3 regions of the Robertmurraya beringensis genome follow, and region 3 is predicted to be linked to each of the others. Evidence: riboswitches for the same ligand, from Rfam matches in the RefSeq annotation. Region 3 holds a riboswitch; each other region holds the start of a gene.
The links. Region 3 has a riboswitch for S-adenosylmethionine ahead of ACFFHF_RS23915 (methionine ABC transporter ATP-binding protein). Riboswitches for the same ligand answer to the same signal wherever they lie in the genome.
Positions count from the first base shown of each region.

Region 1 (6,801 bases), on a different contig from region 3:
TTGTTTTTCTGCTAATGTTAATTCACTTACTAGTTTTTTAGTTGGAAGAGACAAATTCATTTCTGATAGGATGGTGGCCGCTCTAGAATGCAAGCTTTTCCAATTAACCCATTGCTTCTTTCCCATGTTGTGTACCGTGTCCATTAACATGATATTTTCCGCAACCGTTAAATAGGGAATCAGAGCTGTATCCACTTCCTGATATACAATTTGAATTCCTGCGTCCATGGCACTTTTGGGCGAACGAATGGTCATAGATTGTCCATCCAATGTGATTTCACCAGTATAGTGATCATATGCCCCTGAAAGAACCTTCATCAAGGTTGACTTCCCAGCACCATTGGCTCCAATTAAGGCATGAGTTTTCCCGCTTTTAACTGAAAAATCCACCCTATTTAATGCTTTTACACCCGGAAATTCAATTGACACATTTTTCATCTCTAAAGTGGTCATGATGTCACCGTCCTTTCAAAGAAAAGCGCAAGCGCCCGTTAAGCGACGTATGGACTGGAGCGCTCTGACTGAGATAAAGGAAACACGGAGAGCGTTAGCGATCCGATGTTGACTTATCGTAGGGAGGAGAGCGAAGTACACTAGTCGCTGGGCGCTGGAGCTAGACACTGTTCAAAGTTCAATATTTTATACTTTCTTCAAAGAAACACTCTCTTTATCTAGTGAAAAAGAGTGCCTATCAATAAGTCCCTTACTTCTTATAGTGTTCCTTTAGCGTCTTCATCCAGTCTTCTTCAAATTCTGTTGATTGACCCCATCCTTCAATGATTTCACTTAAATTGACCATATTAACAGGATCTTTTGACTTTTGAAGGTCTTCTTGAGAGATAAGTGAAGCTTCCAAATCATACGTTTGTGGTGTTTCCTCGCCTGCTAATTTCTTTGCTAGTATTCTCATATTTACTGAACCAATCAACTTAGGATCAACAGCTGCCGTATATCTCCAAGCGCTGCCTTCTCTTTGGATTTCCTGCAAATCAGCATTTGAAACATCGATTCCATAGATTTTAACTTCTTCTCTGCCAGCTTCTTTTAACGCGCGAGCCGCACCGATGGCAAAAGCATCCCAAGTGGCAAAAATCGCATCAAGTTCACCCTTAGGGTATTTATTCAACATTGCAGCAACCGCATTTTGGGTTTGAACACTAGTATCAGCTGCTGCTACGCCAAAGCGCTCCACTTCTTTAATGCCAGGATTATTTGCTAGAACCTCTTCATACACTTTATTTCGTCTAACCATTGGTGGGAATCCGTCCACCCATAGGTATGCAATATTGGCTTCCCCTTTTGTTTCTTTTACTAATTGATCCAATGATAGAGTAGCTAGTGCTTCATCATCTTGTGACACAAGAGTAACACCGTCAACACTTGTTAAATTTGCATTCGAGTCAAATGCCACTACGCTTTTTCCAGCATCAACAATTTTCTGTATGTCATTAACGGTAGCATCATCATCACCGTGAGAAATAACAAATCCATCATAATCTTGATTTAACGCTTGATTAATCGCATCATGAAATTTCGCTGTATCTCCATTTGCCGTAAATACATCCACTTGGAATCCTAATGCTTCCCCTTCTTGCTTTGCACCTGCTAAGAACTGAGCTGTGTGATCGTCCCCACCAATTTTACGAATAACTTTGATTTTTGGTTGGTCTCCATTTGCAAAGCGCTCAGGTACACCTTCAATCGGTGTGTTCGATCCTGTTGCTTCCTTTGTTTCTCCCCCTGTTGCACAGCCTGTAAGCAAAAGTGTTGCAGCGATAGCTGATACAAATGCACTCTTTAAAAAGTTCCTCTTCATGATTCTTTCTCCCCTTTTTGTTTTTTATGTCTTCTTACCAACGTTGCTCTTAGGAGAGTTTTTATAAAATATAAAAAACCTCTCCAGAAAAGAGAGGTTTCATCACAAAATAAGGACTACTCCTCTCTTATCTCTCAAAACAAAATCTTGTTTTGCAGGATTTAGCACCAATTCCATTCGGAACGGTTGCTGGGCGTCATCGGGCCAGTCCCTCTGCCACTCTTGATAAGAGAACGTATTTTATTCATTTACTTTAATAAAGTATAAAACTTAATTTAATATTCTATTAACAAATTGTCAATAGTATTTTCTAAATATTTTTAATAGAAATATTATTCCCACGTAATTTCTAGATCAGCATCCCGATACAAAACTATTTTTTAACATCGTACATATTTACGTTTGAAACCAAGCTTCCCTCTATCCATTTCTTTTTGAATACTTTCATAAGCGTTTAAGAAACTGCTTTTTTTATTGTCTCGTTTGACTTCTACGATTCCTATTTCCTTTGAGACCTCGACTGCCTTTTCATGTTGCGGCAAATAGGAAATCGCCACCGTGTATACGAAATTATTCATAGCAGATTTGGTTCGTTCCGGCGAATCATGAATCGAATTTTTCACCATATCCAGCATATTGGAAATCTTGCTTTCGGAAAATTCTTTATCCTTTCGATTCCCTAAAAGCCAGCAATAGCAACTCCATCCAGCCGACATTTTCAATTCGTCACCGCTTGCAATCCATTTATCTGCAACGTCTTGTGCAATATCTGACTCTGATAAAGTGACTGCGACCACATAATCGGACAGCATATAAAAATACGCACCATCTATCCAGCGTTCATAATCTGCTTCAGTCATAGCTTTTGGGTCAGCAATAATGCCTGCAAAATACATGGCATCGTAATTACCTGTGGTATAAAGCTTGTCAGCTAAATCTTGGTTGATTTTTATTTTCTTTGCAATTGGTTTCATAGCCCCTGTTGCCACGCCAAAAAGTGGCTCGTGCGCACCATTGGATATGTACATTTTCTTACTTCGTTCTTTACCGAGGGCTTCAAGCTCTTGCATCACTGTTTCAATATCCATAGCTTTGAACTTCCTTCCTTACTTTTATCATATTTTTTTTATCGAATGTTCTTGTGCGAGCCATCACAGGAGGGCATTTTTTTAGAAAGTCCACAAGTGCAATCCTTTAATCCCTTTCCGCTTAGAATTCTCTCCATACAATTCTCTACCCTTGACACTCGAGTTTTGGATTGTTTTGGTTGAGAAAAATAAAGAATATATGCTCTTTGCCGTCCCGGTGTCAATGCTTCAAAAGCAGTTTTTAAGTCTGGTGACTCATCGAATTTATCTTGAAGTTCTTCTGGAATAATGAATTCTGTATCCTTTTTTAAAGTTACTTCCAAACCGGCTTTTTCCACTTCAATGGCTTCAAGTATGTATTCTTTCAAAATAGGTTCTAGTTCAATTATTTCTTGAAGATGAGTGAATCGAATCTGGCGTGCCGCCTGTACATTCTCGGTTTGTTGGACAAGAATTCCATGGGGATCCTTTAATAAGGCACCTTTGTGAAACAGAAGTGCACAATATTCTTTAAATCCATGTATTAATACGACATTTTTCTTCTCAAGCGTGTAACACGGATGCATCCATTTAAATTCTTCGGTCAGATCACAGTCAAGAACAATCTGTCTCAACCGCTCAGATTCTTCCCTCCATTTTTTAACTTTACTTAAATAATCATCAACCTTTGGATTCAGAACTGCCATGTTGTTTCCTCCCATAAAAAAATTACTTCACGAAGGAAGATTTAGTTGCCATGACACACCAAATCGATCATTTAACCAACCAAACCTTTGACTAAAACCATAGTCACCAATTGGCATAAGTGCTTGTCCGCCCTCGATCAGTTTCTGATAAACGTTGTTAATTTCTTCTTCGGTATCACATGTAACAAAAATTGAGAAGGATGGAGTAAATGTAAACTGATGCTTTAAATTACTATCTATACACATAAATTCTTGGCCTTTTATAGAAAAAGTAGCCTGCATTACCGTTCCTTCATCTCCAGATTCATTCGCTCCATAGCGAACAATACTTGTAATTTCTGAATCCTCAATAATAGATATGTAATAATTCATTGCTTCTTCTGCTTTGCCATCTTGAAACATTAAGAATGGTGTAACTTTTCCCATTACGATCAGCTCCTTAAGTTAGTAGGGCTACCTTATCTATTTATTACATTCCTATAATTACAATATAAATAAAGACAGGAAATTTCACTAGTGTTAATGATTAAATCTGAAAATAATTAGATGTTTATTTTTCTATCCCTTCCAAATCAGTATGAACGGCAAAAAAAAGGATGATACCCGAAAGATATCATCACATGGTATTCACTACAATATTATTCTTGAAAGGTTTGAGTCACTTTCACTTGGGTGCCAGGATAATAGTGTCCAATAATTTCTTTGTAGTGTTTCCCTTCTTCTGCCATTTCATTTGCCCCCCATTGACTCATACCAACGCCATGCCCATGGCCTTTGCCACTTACTTTATAAGAAGTTGGATTGATTTCAAATGAACTTATTAAGTAACTTCTAAAATGACCTCCACCTATCATTGGACGTATTTTTTTTAATTCAACATGATCCAACGAAACTCTTTCGAATAAAATGGTTCCATCAATCAACCTTCTCATAAATTCAATTTGGATCGAGCCAATCATCGACCTTTGTGATTCATTTTTAACTTTATCGATTGCCATAAAAGGAATACCTAAAATTTTTATGTCACCTTCATAACCATTTCGATTAAGCCATTTTTTAATAGAGTCGCTGATTTTACCATCTTTCTCCTTTAGCTCGTTCCAGTCCTTCGATTGAATTTCATCCAGATCTATTTGTGTTTTTTGTAATGTAAAATCCCAGGGTTGAATGGGATCAAAAGGATCTGGTTTGATTGGGAAATATGGGCTTGGATTTCCGCCCCATACATTTTTATTACTCTCTGTGATTCCACCATTACTTGCAGAATAAAAAGCGCTTATGGGCTTATTTTGAAATGTAATAATTTCTCCTTTTGTATCAATTACAGCCCTCTTTGTATTACTAAATTCATTGTATCCTCCGTAAACTTGATATTGGATGGTGTCGTCGAGTTGGGGATTCTTATGGGTGATTGTATACGTGCGAGCAGCTAACGTTTGTGCCTTTAAAGCCTCAATATTCCATTCAGGAAACACTTCAAATGGAACAACTCCTTTTAAGTAATCCTCTAATAGTATCTGATTAGCAGGTCTTATGTGTTTTCCTTCTATATCAAACTCTACCGCTCCCATATAAGGTCTTCCATCAATGTATATTAGGTGCTCTTCATCATAAGTATCAGGATATAAAATGAACGGGCTACCGATTTCCATTTTTGACTTACCGCAAATAAGAAACATTTTGCCATCTTTAAATGAAATTGTATATTCATCCCCTTCATTTAACACCAATGCTGGATCTAATGTTGAATAATTACCTTTTATGTAAAATGGTATTTTAGAGGTATCTCCAATATAATTTCGTAATCTCACAGAGATCATCTCTTCCGCTTGCACTTCACTTGTGAAAGCGAGTAAAACGAATATGAAAATCGATAGGATAAAAGTTTTCATAACCATATTATTTATTATGTTTTTACTGATTATTCCTGAAGCTTTATTCCAACTCTTATAATTCTGTTTGATTAACGTTAAGTTCAATCAAATTACCATCTGGGTCAGCACAGAAAATTTGTGCAAATCCACTTTTTCCGTAGGGTTTTTCAAGAATTTCCACTTCATTTTGTTTTAACCATGTAAGCGCATCATAATAGTTCTCTACTCTCAGAGCAAAGTGACCTTCTCTGCTGGATAAGCTTTTATCCTGACGAATCGTCTGTGAAGAAGGATCAACGATCAAGTGGAGTTGCTGTCCCTCTATTTCATACCAGGCACCTGAAAAATCAAAATCTGGACGTGGTATTTCATTTAAACATAATACATTCCCATAGAAATCTTTTGCTCTTTCCAAATCTGTAACTGTAAGACTTACGTGATGGAGACTTTTATATTTAATCAAAATGTACACTCCTTTTATTCTTCTCTTATTTGTATCTTACTCAAAAAACCTCCTATGTGGAAGTGGCCTCCCACCCTCTACTCTTCAAGTTTATCTGAAAAGCCCAAGGGTTAACATTTTCTTAAAAGATAAAAAAACACAACAAAAAAACGCTTGATAGCGTTTTTGTTGTGTTTTTATTTTTTACGCGCCTTAGAGGATTCGAACCTCTGACCGTACGCTTAGAAGGCGTATGCTCTATCCAGCTGAGCTAAAGGCGCATCTATATAGTGGCGGAGAAGGAGGGATTTGAACCCTCGCGCCGGTTACCCGACCTACACCCTTAGCAGGGGCGCCTCTTCAGCCTCTTGAGTACTTCCCCATAGACATAAAAATGGCTCCGCAGGTAGGACTCGAACCTACGACCGATCGGTTAACAGCCGATTGCTCTACCACTGAGCTACTGCGGAACATTGAAGAATTATTTTAATAGGGTAAAAAATCTGGTGGGCCTAAATGGACTCGAACCATCGACCTCACGCTTATCAGGCGTGCGCTCTAACCAGCTGAGCTATAGGCCCCTATTTGGAGCGGGTGATGAGAATCGAACTCACGACATCAGCTTGGAAGGCTGAGGTTTTACCATTAAACTACACCCGCAAATATAAAATTGGAGGCAACACCCGGATTTGAACCGGGGATAAAGGTTTTGCAGACCTCTGCCTTACCACTTGGCTATGCTGCCATAACTGGGCTAGCTGGATTCGAACCAACGCATGACGGAGTCAAAGTCCGTTGCCTTACCGCTTGGCTATAGCCCAATGAAAAAATTTATAAATAATGGGGCGACTGATGGGAATCGAACCCACGAATGTCGGAACCACAATCCGATGCG
Region 1 covers NZ_JBHLUU010000017.1:45,933-52,733, forward strand. The annotation lists gene ACFFHF_RS06225 (sugar ABC transporter ATP-binding protein) at 1-453, opposite strand, end outside; gene ACFFHF_RS06230 (sugar ABC transporter substrate-binding protein) at 704-1,816, opposite strand; SAM riboswitch class I at 1,941-2,048, opposite strand; gene ACFFHF_RS06235 (DNA alkylation repair protein) at 2,197-2,904, opposite strand; gene ACFFHF_RS06240 (DUF1801 domain-containing protein) at 2,943-3,590, opposite strand; gene ACFFHF_RS06245 (VOC family protein) at 3,618-4,016, opposite strand; gene ACFFHF_RS06250 (SpoIID/LytB domain-containing protein) at 4,229-5,569, opposite strand; gene ACFFHF_RS06255 (VOC family protein) at 5,538-5,927, opposite strand; tRNA gene ACFFHF_RS06260 (tRNA-Arg) at 6,114-6,187, opposite strand; tRNA gene ACFFHF_RS06265 (tRNA-Ser) at 6,198-6,288, opposite strand; tRNA gene ACFFHF_RS06270 (tRNA-Asn) at 6,302-6,376, opposite strand; tRNA gene ACFFHF_RS06275 (tRNA-Ile) at 6,411-6,487, opposite strand; tRNA gene ACFFHF_RS06280 (tRNA-Gly) at 6,493-6,566, opposite strand; tRNA gene ACFFHF_RS06285 (tRNA-Cys) at 6,578-6,651, opposite strand; tRNA gene ACFFHF_RS06290 (tRNA-Gln) at 6,656-6,727, opposite strand; tRNA gene ACFFHF_RS06295 (tRNA-His) at 6,748-6,801, opposite strand, start outside.
Region 1: linked by a shared signal. The riboswitch ahead of ACFFHF_RS06230 (sugar ABC transporter substrate-binding protein) and the one ahead of ACFFHF_RS23915 (methionine ABC transporter ATP-binding protein) in region 3 are both predicted to bind S-adenosylmethionine.

Region 2 (6,801 bases), on a different contig from region 3:
ATCCTTGACCTCCTTTCTCCATTACTACATGCTATGCTCCAATGGGAAAAGAGGCATCCATAATACGCAAAAAGAGAGCATGAGCCCCTCTTACGGTTTTAATATAATTTTCAAGCAATTTTCTTGCTTTTTATTGAATAACTTATATGCTTTTACACCATCAGATAATGGTATACGATGAGTGATAATATCGTGTACCTTTATTTTCTCTTTCTAAAACTAGCTCATAAAGGAATGGCATATTACGTATTGCAGGGGCAAAGCCCATTTTTAAAGTAATATTTCTAGCAATAAAATCCCCCAAAGGAAATCCGTTATACCTAAGACCATACACCCCAACAAGTTGAACAACTCCCCCTTTTCTAACTACTTGGCTCGCCATCTTAATCGCTGTAAGGCCGCCCCCTTGTAGAAAAAGTGCTGTTTCAGCTAGTTCAATTGGTGTCATTTTCCCGCTTGCTCCAACACAATCAATGACAACATCCGCTCCACCTTTTGTAATCTCTAACAAAAGGTCTGTTAGCTCATGTATCTCTTCAAGATTAAATACCTTAACCCCATTCGTTCTTTTTGCATGTTCCAATCGATAAGGAATTCGGTCAATAGCAATCACTCGGCTTGCTCCTTTTAGCCAAGCAAACTTCTGTGATAACAACCCAATCGGACCACTTCCGAAAACAATAACCGTATCACCAGGCTTAACATCTGCATTGCTTACTCCCCAGTAGGCAGTTGGGACCGCATCAGCTAGTAGAACTAATGCATCATCCTGTAGCTCATTGTCATCAGGTACTCTAAACCGAGTAAAATTAGCGAACGGAACTCTTAACCATTCTGCTTGGCTTCCAGAATAATCTCCGTACAGACGTGAACAGCCAAACATCGCCCCAGTTTCTGGCTTTTTCTCCTTATTCGACAGATCACACTGGCTTTCCAAACCATTCTCACAGTAAAAACAATGTCCACAAGAAATATTAAAAGGGATAACTACTTTATCACCCTTTTTGATTCCTGTTACCTCTCTCCCGATCTCTTCAACGATTCCGACCGCTTCATGTCCGATCACATAATCCTTTTCAAGGCTTGGGATCATTCCATGATATAAATGCAGATCTGAACCACAGATCGAAGATGCAGTCACTCGTACAATGATGTCATCGGGAAGTTGAATCACTGGATCAGGTACATTTTTCACTTCTACATGTAATAACCCTTGATAAGTAACAGCCTTCACCTTATTCCTCCTTCTAATCAGTGAGAGTGAGCAAGTAGTGAATAAGTGCATCCTGCTCAGATTTAGAAAATCCTGTCGTTTCATCTACCCAAAAGGAATGTCCTTCACCAGTCACATTCGCTGAGAATAAACTCTTGTTCGTTGCATTGCTTTCAATCACTATTTCTCTTAACCTTGAGTCAACCATCGCTTTTAGACTATGGTACGGATCAGGAAGCTTCCCTTGTAAAATGGTTTCGGTTACCCCAACCTCTCCATTTGGTCCAACAGCCACTCCGCCATCGTGTAAGTAAGGAGCACTTCTAGAGAGGTTATAAAGGCTAATCGTTTTATAGGCTCCTTTTGTATTCGAAAATCCCCAAGCTAGTTGAAGCAACTGCTCTTGTTCAGGTGTTGTTTTTATCACATTTACTTTTGGATTTTCAGGTAGGGGTACAGGCGTTCCCTCTTCATATACTTTTGGTACATCGTGGTAGTCCTTTAATGGCGAAAAACCCTTTGCACGAGAGCCGTTCGTTTTAAGTTCTTCTAAGGGAATTAATTTATTGCTCGTTGCAAATGCTCCCGAATGGCAAGAGATACATCCTGCTTTTGTAAATACTCTTTCACCTTCCTCTGCTTTTTCATTATCCTTTTGCAATCCACTTGGTACTGGTGAAAGAGAATTCATGTATGCACTCATTGCGTTTAATTGTTCATATATCTTATATCCAGGCGAGCTCGATAATACTCCAACAGATGTCATATAGGAGGTTTTAGGGTAAGTGGGAGATTTAGTCAATCGATTCACACCAGGTACTCCAGGGGTAGGATCTACTTTCGCAAAACTCCAGCTTTTAATCTTCCTTCATCAAATACAACCTTAATACCAACCGGTGTTTTAGCCCCTTTAGCCACATCAAGACCTGTATCAATTAAGTCACCTTTTTTTATGTGAAAATCACCAGCAGAAAAATCTTTATACGCTTCGACCTGAAGATTATTCGTACTTTCCCCATTTAATTTTAAGATTGCCTTTCCTATATTACCTAACGTTAAGGCCCCATTAAACATTCCTAAAATATCTGAAAAAAAACACTTCATTCCCAAAGGTCTCCTCATAAAATAATTTTCGTCCTAACTCAATCTGTTCTGATGTCCCCATCTCCCCCCCGTTTGACACAGAAGCTATTTTCGATTTCTTTTCTGATTTTCTTACATCCTCTGCTTCCGGAACAAATGCGTAATCAAAGGAAACATTTGTTAATGTATAGATAACAACACCAAAGATAAGCATAATAACTCCAAACAAGATTAAAAGTTTTCTCATACTACACCTCCATAGCAAACATATTATTTGCCCTATGGAGCTTTACAATACAAAAAAAAGACGCAATCATTATGCGTCTTCCCTAGAAGCTATTAACTACATTCAATTGATCTCTTTTTAGACCGATAGGTGATACAGGGTAACGTTTATATAAGACAGGTAGCTTCACACTCTCTAGCTCACCTTCGTATAAGAAACTTCCGTATATACTACCACCAAGCTCTTTAACCACTTCTTGAAGTATATTTACATGCTTTGAATTTTCATTTATAACCGCTTTTAAGCGTAGCCATTCCTCCTTGTTTTGCAGTGGAAATACAGCTAATTGAATACTTGCATTATTCTCCTTTTCATTTTGATTTTGATAGCTATATCGATGTACTTTTTGCAAGGGCTGTTTTTGTTGTTCAATTTGTACCAAATCTTCAATCATAGCACTTGCAGTAGCCTTTGAACCAGCTCCTGGTCCTTGAAGCATAAGAGTTCCAACCAAATCCGTTTTTATAACTATGCCATTGTCTACCCCCTCCACATTGTAAAGAGGATGTTCAGAGCTTACAAACGTAGGCTTTACGGTTGCCTTGATTCCCTCGTCCACTCTTTTCAAAGAGGCCAGCAGCTTTAGCCTTAATCCATGTACCTCACCTAAGGCTAGATCTTCTAAAGCGACTTGTTCAATCCCAATTCTTTCAACCTTTTCCCAGTCGGGTTGCTCATGGTAGATTAAACTACTTAAAATCATTTGCTTATAGAAAGCATCTCTACCAGAAATATCACTTTCCGGATTAGCCTCTGCGTATCCGAGTTGCTGTGCCTCTTGCAGGCATTCTCCAAAGCTCAATTTCTCATTTCTCATTTTCGATAGAATGTAGTTACTCGTTCCATTCAATATACCCTCTAGAACTAAAATTCCATTCACTTGAAGAAGCTGAATAATCGTTCTAAGTAAAGGAATCCCTCCTGCAACAGCTGCCTCAAAAGTTAAAAACTTACCTTTATTTAAAGCATATTCCATGAGCTCCTCACCACGATTGGCAAGCAATTCCTTGTTTGCACTTATCACATGACAACCCCGATCTAAAAATAACTTTGTATAGGAATAGGCTGGTTCAATACCAACAATCGCTTCAAACACATAGTCTATTTTGGGGAGAGCTAAGATTTCGTCAATCTTTGTAGTTACAATAATATTTCGAGGAAGTTGACGTTCCTTTTCCGACTTCACTAATATACCGACAATTTCAACCTTCTTACCAATTACCTTTTCCAGCTTCTCCTGATGTGTATGAAGGATGGTATCATACACACCTGATCCAACCGTACCAAACCCTAAAAGAACAACTTTCACCGTTTTCATCATGTTTTCCTCCTCTGATAAAATAAAAAACCCTCTTCTAAAGAAGAGGGTTTATGGTTATCATCTCTTCTTATCTGTCAAAGCACGATTGCTTTGCAGGAATTGGCACCGTGTTTTCTATAAAAAGAAAATCGGTTGCCGGGTATCATCGGGCCAGCCCCTCCACCACTCTGGATAAGAAATCCAATATTCAGTTCATTTATGGATAATAATAGCACAAACTTTTTTAATAAGTAAAGAAAGAATTATAGTATCTTACAATTTTGCCATAAGATTATATATATCTTGAAGAGTCTCATATCCCTTTTCCTGAACGTTTTCAATAAAAATACACCACAGTACAGCGGTCAATTTAGCATCTCCCAGCGCATGATGTCTATCCACTACTTCTATCCCATACCGCTCGCAAATATCCTCAAGCTTGTTTTGAGTTAATTCTGGATCGGCAACTCTTGATAGGAATGACGTATCAATGATGCGATGTTTTTGAGGAGCTTTGAATTGTTTCCAATTCGCTGCTTGCAAGAAGTTTTTTTCATGATTTGAATGGTGTGCAACAAGTGGCGTTCCTCTAGCAAAGTGATAAAAATCCAGTAGAACATTTGACAAAGGAGGCGCACTCCTTAGTTCCTCTTCTGAAAGCCCTGTTAACTCTTTCACCAGGATCGGAAGTTCTTTATCGTATTGAACTAAAGAATAAAAGGAATCAGCTTCTTTCACATGAGCTCCTTTTGTCTTTATAGCACCAATAGACAAAATTTCATCCCCTTTTTCAGGAAAGAAACCTGTGGTTTCAAGGTCAAAAACTGTCACCTCTAACTCCGACAACGGAATCAGTAAGGCATTGTCTGAATTTAATTCTTTTTGCATTTGACGCAAAAAGGCAACATGCTGACCGTTTTGTCCCTGTAAGCCACTATATACATTTGTCCCCATTTTCCCCTGGATTCCTCTCACAAAATGAATAAATGGTTCAAACGCCATGATTTCCACCCTTTTCAATCATTCTCTGAACGTATTGCTGCAGCTTCTTTCCATCTTTCAGTATCTTTTTAATTAGTTTTTGATTGTCTTTCGTAAGTTTTTTTACATACAAGTAGTGGGAATCATCATATGAAGCTGTAGAAGAAAGGTGTTCTAAGCGAAACTGAAGAAGCTGCGAATAGTTCTCCTGATAATGAGATAACTCCTCATACTTCCCTAATTTATTAAGCTCTTTTAATCTACCTATTGTACTAGTCTCGGTTATCCCTTCTTTCCATGCTAATAGCCGAACTGCATTCACATATGGTATAAAAGCAGAATACTTCAAATCAATAGCTCCAGCATGTATTCCCTTCTCCTCAACAATGATCTGTCCTAGTGGACCAATCGTCTTTTTAACATGTTTTACATTTTCTAATAATCGTCCTAAAAATTGAGGATGGGATCGACTATATTCGTGGATAATGTTTTTAAGATCGAATAGAAGTTCATGCTTACCTACAAGTTTCCTAGCATCATAGAAAATCTGCAAATTGCGAATCGACACCCAACTGCTCTCCTCCATCCAATTTACCACCTGTTTATTCCAACTAACAGCCGTTTGACACCATAATGGGTTTGAACTCATTACCTTACCATCGCACAATGGGTATCCAACTATTTGTAATCCCATTGATAATTCCTTACCTAACTCACTAAAATAATTACCTGCCTCTGGACTATCATCTTGAAAAATAATCCCATGATCTTGGTCACTAATTAATCCTTGTTCAAATCGTCCCCCGCTACCAGTAATAAACCATACAAAAGCACATGGAGGTTCAATATTCATTCGGGCACTTGCAGTCTTAAATACCTTCATCATAATCTCGTCGTGGAATTCATTTAAAGATTCTGAATTGGATATATACTCTTCAACATGAGTTTCTTTCCATAATTTTATTGACTCATATGAACTCAATTCTTACACGCCCTTTAAGTAGATAAGGAAAGCCCCATAAAATGAGGCTCTCCTTATTAATTATGAAGAAACTTTTTGATTTTCACTAGTTAAAAATACTTCTGGGTATCCATAGCTACCATGTTCACTTACATCTAGACCCATAATTTCTTCCTCTTCAGTTACACGAAGACCACCGATTACTTTTTTAACAATCGCAAGGATGGCGAATGATACTACAAAAGCGTATAGCCCAGATACACCCACACCCATTGCTTGAACCCCAAGTTGCTCTAATCCACCGCCATAGAATAAACCAGGCTTACCAACTGTCGCTAATTCTGGTGTTGCAAAGAACCCTGTTGAAAGTGTTCCCCATACCCCTGCAGCACCGTGAACAGATAGGGCAAAGATTGGGTCATCAATTTTACGCTTTTCAAAGAATCTCGCGCTATAGAATACTAGAATACCAGCTACAAATCCGATAACAACCGCTGCCCATGTATCAACGAATGCACATGATGCTGTAATAGCAACCAGTCCTGCAAGTGCACCATTTAAGATAGTAGGAATATCTGATTTCCCTAATACTACCCAAGAAATAATTAACGCTGCCACTGCACCAGCACCTGCTGCCAGGTTCGTATTAAGTGCTACAAATCCAAAGAATCCTGCATCAACTGATACGGTACTACCAGCGTTGAATCCGAACCAACCAACCCAAAGAATAAGAACACCTAACGCTGTAAATACTTGATTATGTCCATAAATATTGTTTGCAGAGCCATCTTTGTTATATTTGCCAATACGAGGCTTTAATAGAATAGTAGCTGCAAATGCTGCCATCGCTCCTGTTAAGTGAACAACCGTTGAGCCAGCAAAGTCTTGCTTACCATGTTCTGCTAACCAGCCACCGCCCCAGATCCAATGAGCAACTACCGGATAAACTAATGCTGAGAACAATACTGTAAAGATTA
Region 2 covers NZ_JBHLUU010000119.1:55,455-62,255, forward strand. The annotation lists partial or broken gene ACFFHF_RS19060 (alcohol dehydrogenase catalytic domain-containing protein) at 91-1,234, opposite strand; gene ACFFHF_RS19065 (hypothetical protein) at 1,248-2,024, opposite strand; gene ACFFHF_RS19070 (hypothetical protein) at 2,048-2,317, opposite strand; gene ACFFHF_RS19075 (hypothetical protein) at 2,280-2,543, opposite strand; gene ACFFHF_RS19080 (homoserine dehydrogenase) at 2,626-3,903, opposite strand; SAM riboswitch class I at 3,968-4,081, opposite strand; gene ACFFHF_RS19085 (exonuclease domain-containing protein) at 4,156-4,884, opposite strand; gene ACFFHF_RS19090 (DUF294 nucleotidyltransferase-like domain-containing protein) at 4,874-5,845, opposite strand; gene ACFFHF_RS19095 (ammonium transporter) at 5,906-6,801, opposite strand, start outside.
Region 2: linked by a shared signal. The riboswitch ahead of ACFFHF_RS19080 (homoserine dehydrogenase) and the one ahead of ACFFHF_RS23915 (methionine ABC transporter ATP-binding protein) in region 3 are both predicted to bind S-adenosylmethionine.

Region 3 (6,801 bases):
TCTGTTTAAAGGAAAGTGGGGCATCACATTCCTCGCTCGCAACAAACCGAGTTCCCATTTGTACTCCAGAAGCTCCCATGCTGATCGCTTTAGCAATGTCTGCTCCTGTCATGATTCCTCCCGCTGCAATAACCGGAATCGATACGGCCTCCACCACTTCAGGAAGAATCTCAAATAATGGACGTTCGGTCCCGAGGTGGCCACCCGCTTCATGTCCTTCAACCACGACTGCGGCAGCACCAAGGCGCTCCGACATTTTCGCTAGCTTCGCAGAAGACACAATTGAAAGAACGGGAATACCCGCTTTCTTACCCCATGCATACATATCCCGTGAAATCCCTGCACCTGAAATAATAAAATCGACCTTTTCTTCAAGTGCCGCCTTCATTTTCTCAGCAAAGTCATTCATTGCAAATAACACATTAACACCAATATATCCTGCATCCTTTTTCACAAGCGCTTTAGCTTGACGAATATGGTTTCTCATTTCTTCAACGGAAATCCCTGTGCCCGAAATTATGCCAATTCCACCTGCATTTGCAACAGCAGAGGCAAGCTTGCTAAGGGAAATGCCTACACCCATGCCACCTTGTATGATGGGAGCTTTCGGAAGCATATGTCCAATTTTTAACTGAGGAAAATTCATGATCATCACCCATTTCTTTTAATCTCCATTAGATTCTAGCATGTAGTATGGGAGAAGGATGTGATATATATTACTAGGTACTAAAATTTGATAATAATAGTTGATAACATTTTGTGAACATTGAATAAAAAAAACTCCATTTGAATAAAAAACCCCTTGTTCTGTTAGACAAGGGGATCAACAAATGTTTCCAGTGATAGAATTGCGGTTAATATATCGTCTGAAGTAAAGTCTTTCTCCAAGTAATGAATGGACTCACTAGAAGCTACCGTTCTCTCGGCAATTGCTTTGAGTTTTTCGAGATTATCGCGGTTCAGCTCTAGATCTCTTAATTGTATTGGAAGCTCTAAAGCTCTGTAAAAAGGAAGAAGGGAGGCAACCTCTTCTAAATTTTCCTCGAGCACTAGCTGAACAAGTATACCGTACGCTACTTTTTCACCGTGCAATAGATGATGGGTTTCATGAGCTACCGTTAATCCATTATGAACCGAGTGGGCAGCAGCAATTCTCCCGTACCGGTCTCCGAAACCGCCAACCATGCCACCAGCCACAATGATCGTTTCAATAACTTGAAGAAAAGCAGGTGAAGAAGTTTTTGCTTCCATCGCGTTCAGTGCAGTTTGACTATGTTCAAGTAAAACAATCTGGCAAAGCCTCGCACTTTGATGGGCGATTTTTACAGGCAACGGAAGATCTTGTAAGTCGCGTACTAACACATCAGCTTCGTACCATTTGGCCAATGTGTCTGCAATCCCTGCTCGAACATACTTAATTGGTGAATGAAGAATGATACGCGGTTCTATTAAGACGATTAATGTACTTTTCGGAAAAATGGTGTAATGCGTGAATTCGCCTTCTTCTGTATAAAACACACTTAACGGAGTCCAAGCAGCGCAGGTGGAGGCAAGAGTTGGGATAAGAATGGCTTCTTTGTTTGTTTCATTTGCCACTGCCTTTGCCAGATCAAGTACTTTTCCTCCGCCGATGCCGATGATGGCGTCGATATTTGTACCACTAACGATCGTAGAGATTCTCTGCACTTCAATTAATGAGCACTCCCCCTGATAGGAAACGAAGGTGAGTTTTACATGTGACATATTTGGAAAATAGGGTGCTGCTGCTTTCCAAGATTGTTCTCCGTGAATGACTAAGCAGTGATTAATTGAATTCAAGAGAAGTAGATTTTCAAGGTCATTTAACGAACCCTCATGACATGCATAATAGGAGGGAGCGCCACGCACTTCGAGTTTGGTCATTGTCTTCATTCCTTTCTAGTAAAAACAACGCCGGTAAGGGCGTTGTTTTTTACTAGTTTATCAATTAGCGATTTACCATCCATTCAGGTTTACCAAAGCCTTGGAAGTCCTCGTCGATGATGGTTTCAAATTCTTCTGATTCAACAACTTCTTTCAGATCTTTTGCAAATTGGCTGTCAATATTCTTTGTATCTACCGCCACACGGTTACGGTATTGATCTGGCATATTTTCAAGCTGTAATGCGTCTAGTAAGTCCATTTTTGCTGCTAAAGCGAAGTTTCCTGGTACTGCAGCAAGGTCCACGCTGTCAACCGCACGTGGAAGCTGAGCTGCTTCAATTGGTTGGAATACTAGATTTTTTACGTTCTTTTCTACGTCTTTTTCTGAAACCGTTAATGGGTCAGCATCTGCGTTTAATGAGATTAACCCAAGATCTTCTAAAATTAAGAAAGCACGTGCTGCATTTGTTGGGTCATTTGGGATAGCAATATCAGCTCCATCCGAAATTTCATCTACAGAAGTAAACGTCTTAGAGTAGATCCCCATTGGTGCAGTTGGTACGGAAATAACGTCAGATAGTTCAATCTTATTTTCTTTTGCGAAGTTTTCCATGTAGATTTTGTGCTGGAATAGGTTTGCGTCAATGTCTCCCTTGGAAAGAGCGAGATTTGGTTGAACATAGTCACTGAATTCAACTACTTCTACTTCATAGCCTTTTTCCTCTAATAAAGGCTTAATTGCGTTTGAAACCATGTCACTGTATGGACCAGACGTTGCTCCAATTTTCACTTCTTTTTTCTCAGTCGCCTTTTCCTCAGAAGAAGATGCCTCCTCAGAACTTCCACCGCAAGCTGCAAGCACGGCGATTGCAATTAAAACTACAAAACTCAAAAATAACTTTCTCATCGTAAATACTCCCCCAATAATTTTTATGGTGTCTGTCACCCTTCGTGGACAGTTGGTGCGTTTTTGTCCTTCTGGGATGGACAGTGGTTAAATGTGATTTATTTTTTATTTACTGCTTTTGCAAGTCGGTCACCGAAAAATTGGATGAGCTGGACTAAACAAATTAAGATGATAACGGTGGTAATCATGATGGTATTGTCGTATCGGTAGTACCCAAAGCGGATGGCAAGGTCTCCGACACCGCCTCCACCGACAATTCCAGCCATCGCGGAGTAAGCAACTAAGCTAATAATTGTAATGGTCACACCTTGGATAATCCCTGGTTTTGCCTCTGGAAGAAGAACTTCCTTGATGATCATCCACGGAGAAGCCCCAACAGCAACCGCTGCTTCAATCACACCTTTATCGATCTCTCGCAGTGACTGTTCTACCAATCTAGCAAAGAAAGGAATGGCAGCGACCGAGAGTGAGACGGATGCTGCTGTTGGTCCAATTGTTGAACCAGCAATCAAATCTGCTAAAGGCAAAAGTGCAATGAGCAAAATGATAAACGGAATCGAACGGATCATGTTCACTAAAAATCCAACAATTTGATTAAATAGGGAATTCTCTAAAAACAATCCGCGGTCGGTAACAAACAACAGTACTCCTACTGGCAATCCGATAATCATAGCTACTGCAATTGATATACCGACCATATAAATCGTTTCAAAAAAGGCTTTGTTCAAATCAGGTAGTAATTCTATCAAACTATCAAGCGGCATCTCGGATCACCTCCAAGCTTTCTGTGCGAGATGTGATGTATTGTATTGCTTTTTCTACTTCGGCCATATCACCTGTGAGTTCCATGATGAAGATTCCAAGTGGAGTTTCTTTTATGTACTCGATCTTGCCGTGTAAAATATTGCCCTTTACTTGGAACTTCTGAAGCGCGTCTGAAATTACTGATTCCTCTGCAATTGCCCCGCGGAAATGAATCTTTACAATTTTTCCTTTGCTTGAAGTTAGCAAGTGATCTGGTAAATCAAATTGAAGAATGGTATTAATGAATTCTTTCGTCAGTTCATTCGCTGGATTTGCGAACAAATCATAGACTGGACCTTCCTCAACAATTCGCCCGTCCTGCATAACTGCCATTCGATCACAAATCTCTTTTACAACTTCCATCTCATGTGTGATCAGTACAATCGTTAATCCTAGCTCCTGGTTAATCTTTTTTAACAAAGATAAAATCGATTTCGTCGTGCTTGGGTCCAGGGCAGAGGTGGCTTCATCACAAAGCAGAACGGAAGGGTTATTCGCTAACGCTCTTGCAATCCCCACACGTTGCTTTTGTCCACCACTTAACTGAGAGGGATACACATCACGCTTATCTGACAAGCCGACCATTTCAAGTAGATCGGTGACTCGAGTATCAATTTCTGTTTTTGATTTATATGCAGCCTTTAAGGCAAAAGCTACGTTTTCAAAAACCGTCTTCGAGCTTACGAGATAGAAGTGTTGGAAGATCATCCCGATTTTTTGACGAGCTGTCCGAAGCTCCTTTTTCCCAAGAGCGGTAAGGGACACCCCATCTATTTTAATTTCTCCTGAGGTCGGAGCCTCCAATAAATTCAAACAACGTAGTAATGAACTTTTCCCAGCACCACTATAACCAACGATTCCAAAGATTTCCCCTTTGTTCACCGTTAATGACACATGGTCCACACCCGTTACTTCACCTTTTTTTGTTTGGTAGACTTTCACCAAATCTGTTACTTCAATCATATCTGTCACCCCTTAAGCTATGAAAATACAAAAAAACCTCTTTCCAGTCAGAAAGAGGCATCGTTATATATACGACTTATCTTTCAGAATGGAATCATTCTGTAGGAAGTGGCACCGTTCCATGAAATGGAGGTTGCCGGACGTCATAGGGCCTAATCCCTCAGTCACTCTTGATAAGTAAAAGGTCTTATTAAATTTGTTACATGAATCATAAATCTAATAGGGGAGAAGTGTCAACAGCTATTTTTGGTAGAAGGAAGTAGGGGAAACGCTTACACACCTGAGGCTGTAAGTGGGGAAAAATTTATAAAAATAAAACACCCATCACAAAAAAAGTGAATGGGTGCCAAATTAAAATTAGATTTTCATAACTCCACCGGTGCTAGCAGATGTTACAAGCTTCGAATAACGAGCTAGATAACCCTTTTTCACCTTAGGTTCAAAGCCTTTCCAGTTGGCTTTACGCTCTGCCCATTCTTCATCAGAAAGAACAACGTCCATGGAACGAGCGTCAACATCGATCACAATTTGATCTCCATTTTGGATAAATGCTAATGGTCCGCCTTCAGCAGCTTCTGGTGAAGCGTGACCGATAGACAATCCGCGTGAAGCGCCAGAGAAGCGGCCATCGGTTACAAGAGCAACCTTCGCGCCAAGTCCCATTCCCATGATTTGAGAAGTTGGAGCAAGCATTTCAGGCATACCAGGTCCACCTTTTGGTCCTTCGTAACGGATTACTACAACGTCGCCTTCTTTTACTTTTCCATTAGCAATGCCGTGAAGAGCTTCGTCTTGTGAATCAAATACAACCGCAGGTCCTTCATGGCGGTTTCCACCTGTGATTCCACCAGTTTTAATGATCGCACCATCTGGAGCAAGGTTACCAAACAATACAGCTAGGCCACCCTTTTCACTATGTGGGTTATCAATGGAATGAATTACATCATGGTTCTTAACGTCACAGCCGGCAATATTTTCACCAAGTGTTTTCCCTGTAACCGTTAATGTATCTAAGTGAAGGGCTCCTTCTTTCTTAGATAATTCGTTTAGAACGGCAGAAACTCCGCCCGCTTCATGCAAATCTTCAATAAATACATCAGAAGCAGGTGCAAGCTTAGACAGGTGAGGAACACGTGCCGCTACTTCGTTGATTCTTCCGATTGGATAATCAATTTCTGCTTCATGAGCTAATGCCAATGTGTGAAGAACCGTATTGGAAGATCCACCTAATGCCATATCAAGGGCAAACGCGTTATCGATTGCTTTTTCTGTAACGATATCACGAGGCTTAATATCCTTTTCAATCAGTTCCATTAACTGTGTTGCTGATTTCCTAACGAAATCTCTACGCTCAGGCGCTACAGCTAAAATCGTTCCATTACCAGGAAGAGCCAATCCAAGCGCTTCTGCTAAACAGTTCATCGAGTTTGCTGTGAACATACCTGAACAAGATCCACATGTCGGACAGCCAAACTGTTCTAATTCTAATAGTCCCTTGTCATCAAGTTTTCCAGCTTGGTATGCACCAACGCCTTCGAATACAGAAGAAAGTGAGATCTTTTTGCCATCGCTAGTTACTCCAGCCTTCATTGGTCCACCGCTTACAAAAACAGTAGGGATATTTAAACGAAGTGATGCCATTAACATACCTGGAGTAATCTTGTCACAGTTCGGGATACAAACCATTCCATCAAACCAGTGAGCAGCGACAACCGTTTCAACCGAGTCAGCAATGATTTCACGGCTTGGTAGCGAGTAGCGCATGCCGATATGACCCATTGCAATTCCATCATCGACACCGATTGTGTTCATTTCAAATGGAACTCCACCTGCTTCACGGATAGCGTCTTTGACAATTTTCCCGAACTCTTGTAAGTGCACATGTCCTGGCACGATATCAATGTAGGAGTTAACTACTGCGATAAATGGCTTACCAAAATCCTCTTCTTTTACCCCAGCCGCACGCAAAAGGCTTCGGTGTGGTGCACGATCAAATCCCTTTTTTATCATATTACTTCTTAATTCTGCCAAAATAATTCCCTCCCAATCTATTAAAAACCAATGGTGTTAATGTTTTAAATTATTAAAAAATTTTAACAAATAGAAGGAGAATTGTAAAGAAAGATGACAAAAGATTCATTTGGTAGATTTTAAAAGTTGTCTTCATTTGTCCTATTTTGTCGCTTTTAATATTTTTATGGTGGCAGTGAATGGCGGTTCCGATT
Region 3 covers NZ_JBHLUU010000128.1:24,490-31,290, forward strand. The annotation lists gene ACFFHF_RS23895 (NAD(P)H-dependent flavin oxidoreductase) at 1-646, opposite strand, end outside; gene ACFFHF_RS23900 (iron-containing alcohol dehydrogenase family protein) at 811-1,902, opposite strand; gene ACFFHF_RS23905 (MetQ/NlpA family ABC transporter substrate-binding protein) at 1,967-2,809, opposite strand; gene ACFFHF_RS23910 (methionine ABC transporter permease) at 2,908-3,573, opposite strand; gene ACFFHF_RS23915 (methionine ABC transporter ATP-binding protein) at 3,563-4,576, opposite strand; SAM riboswitch class I at 4,650-4,756, opposite strand; gene ilvD (dihydroxy-acid dehydratase) at 4,934-6,607, opposite strand.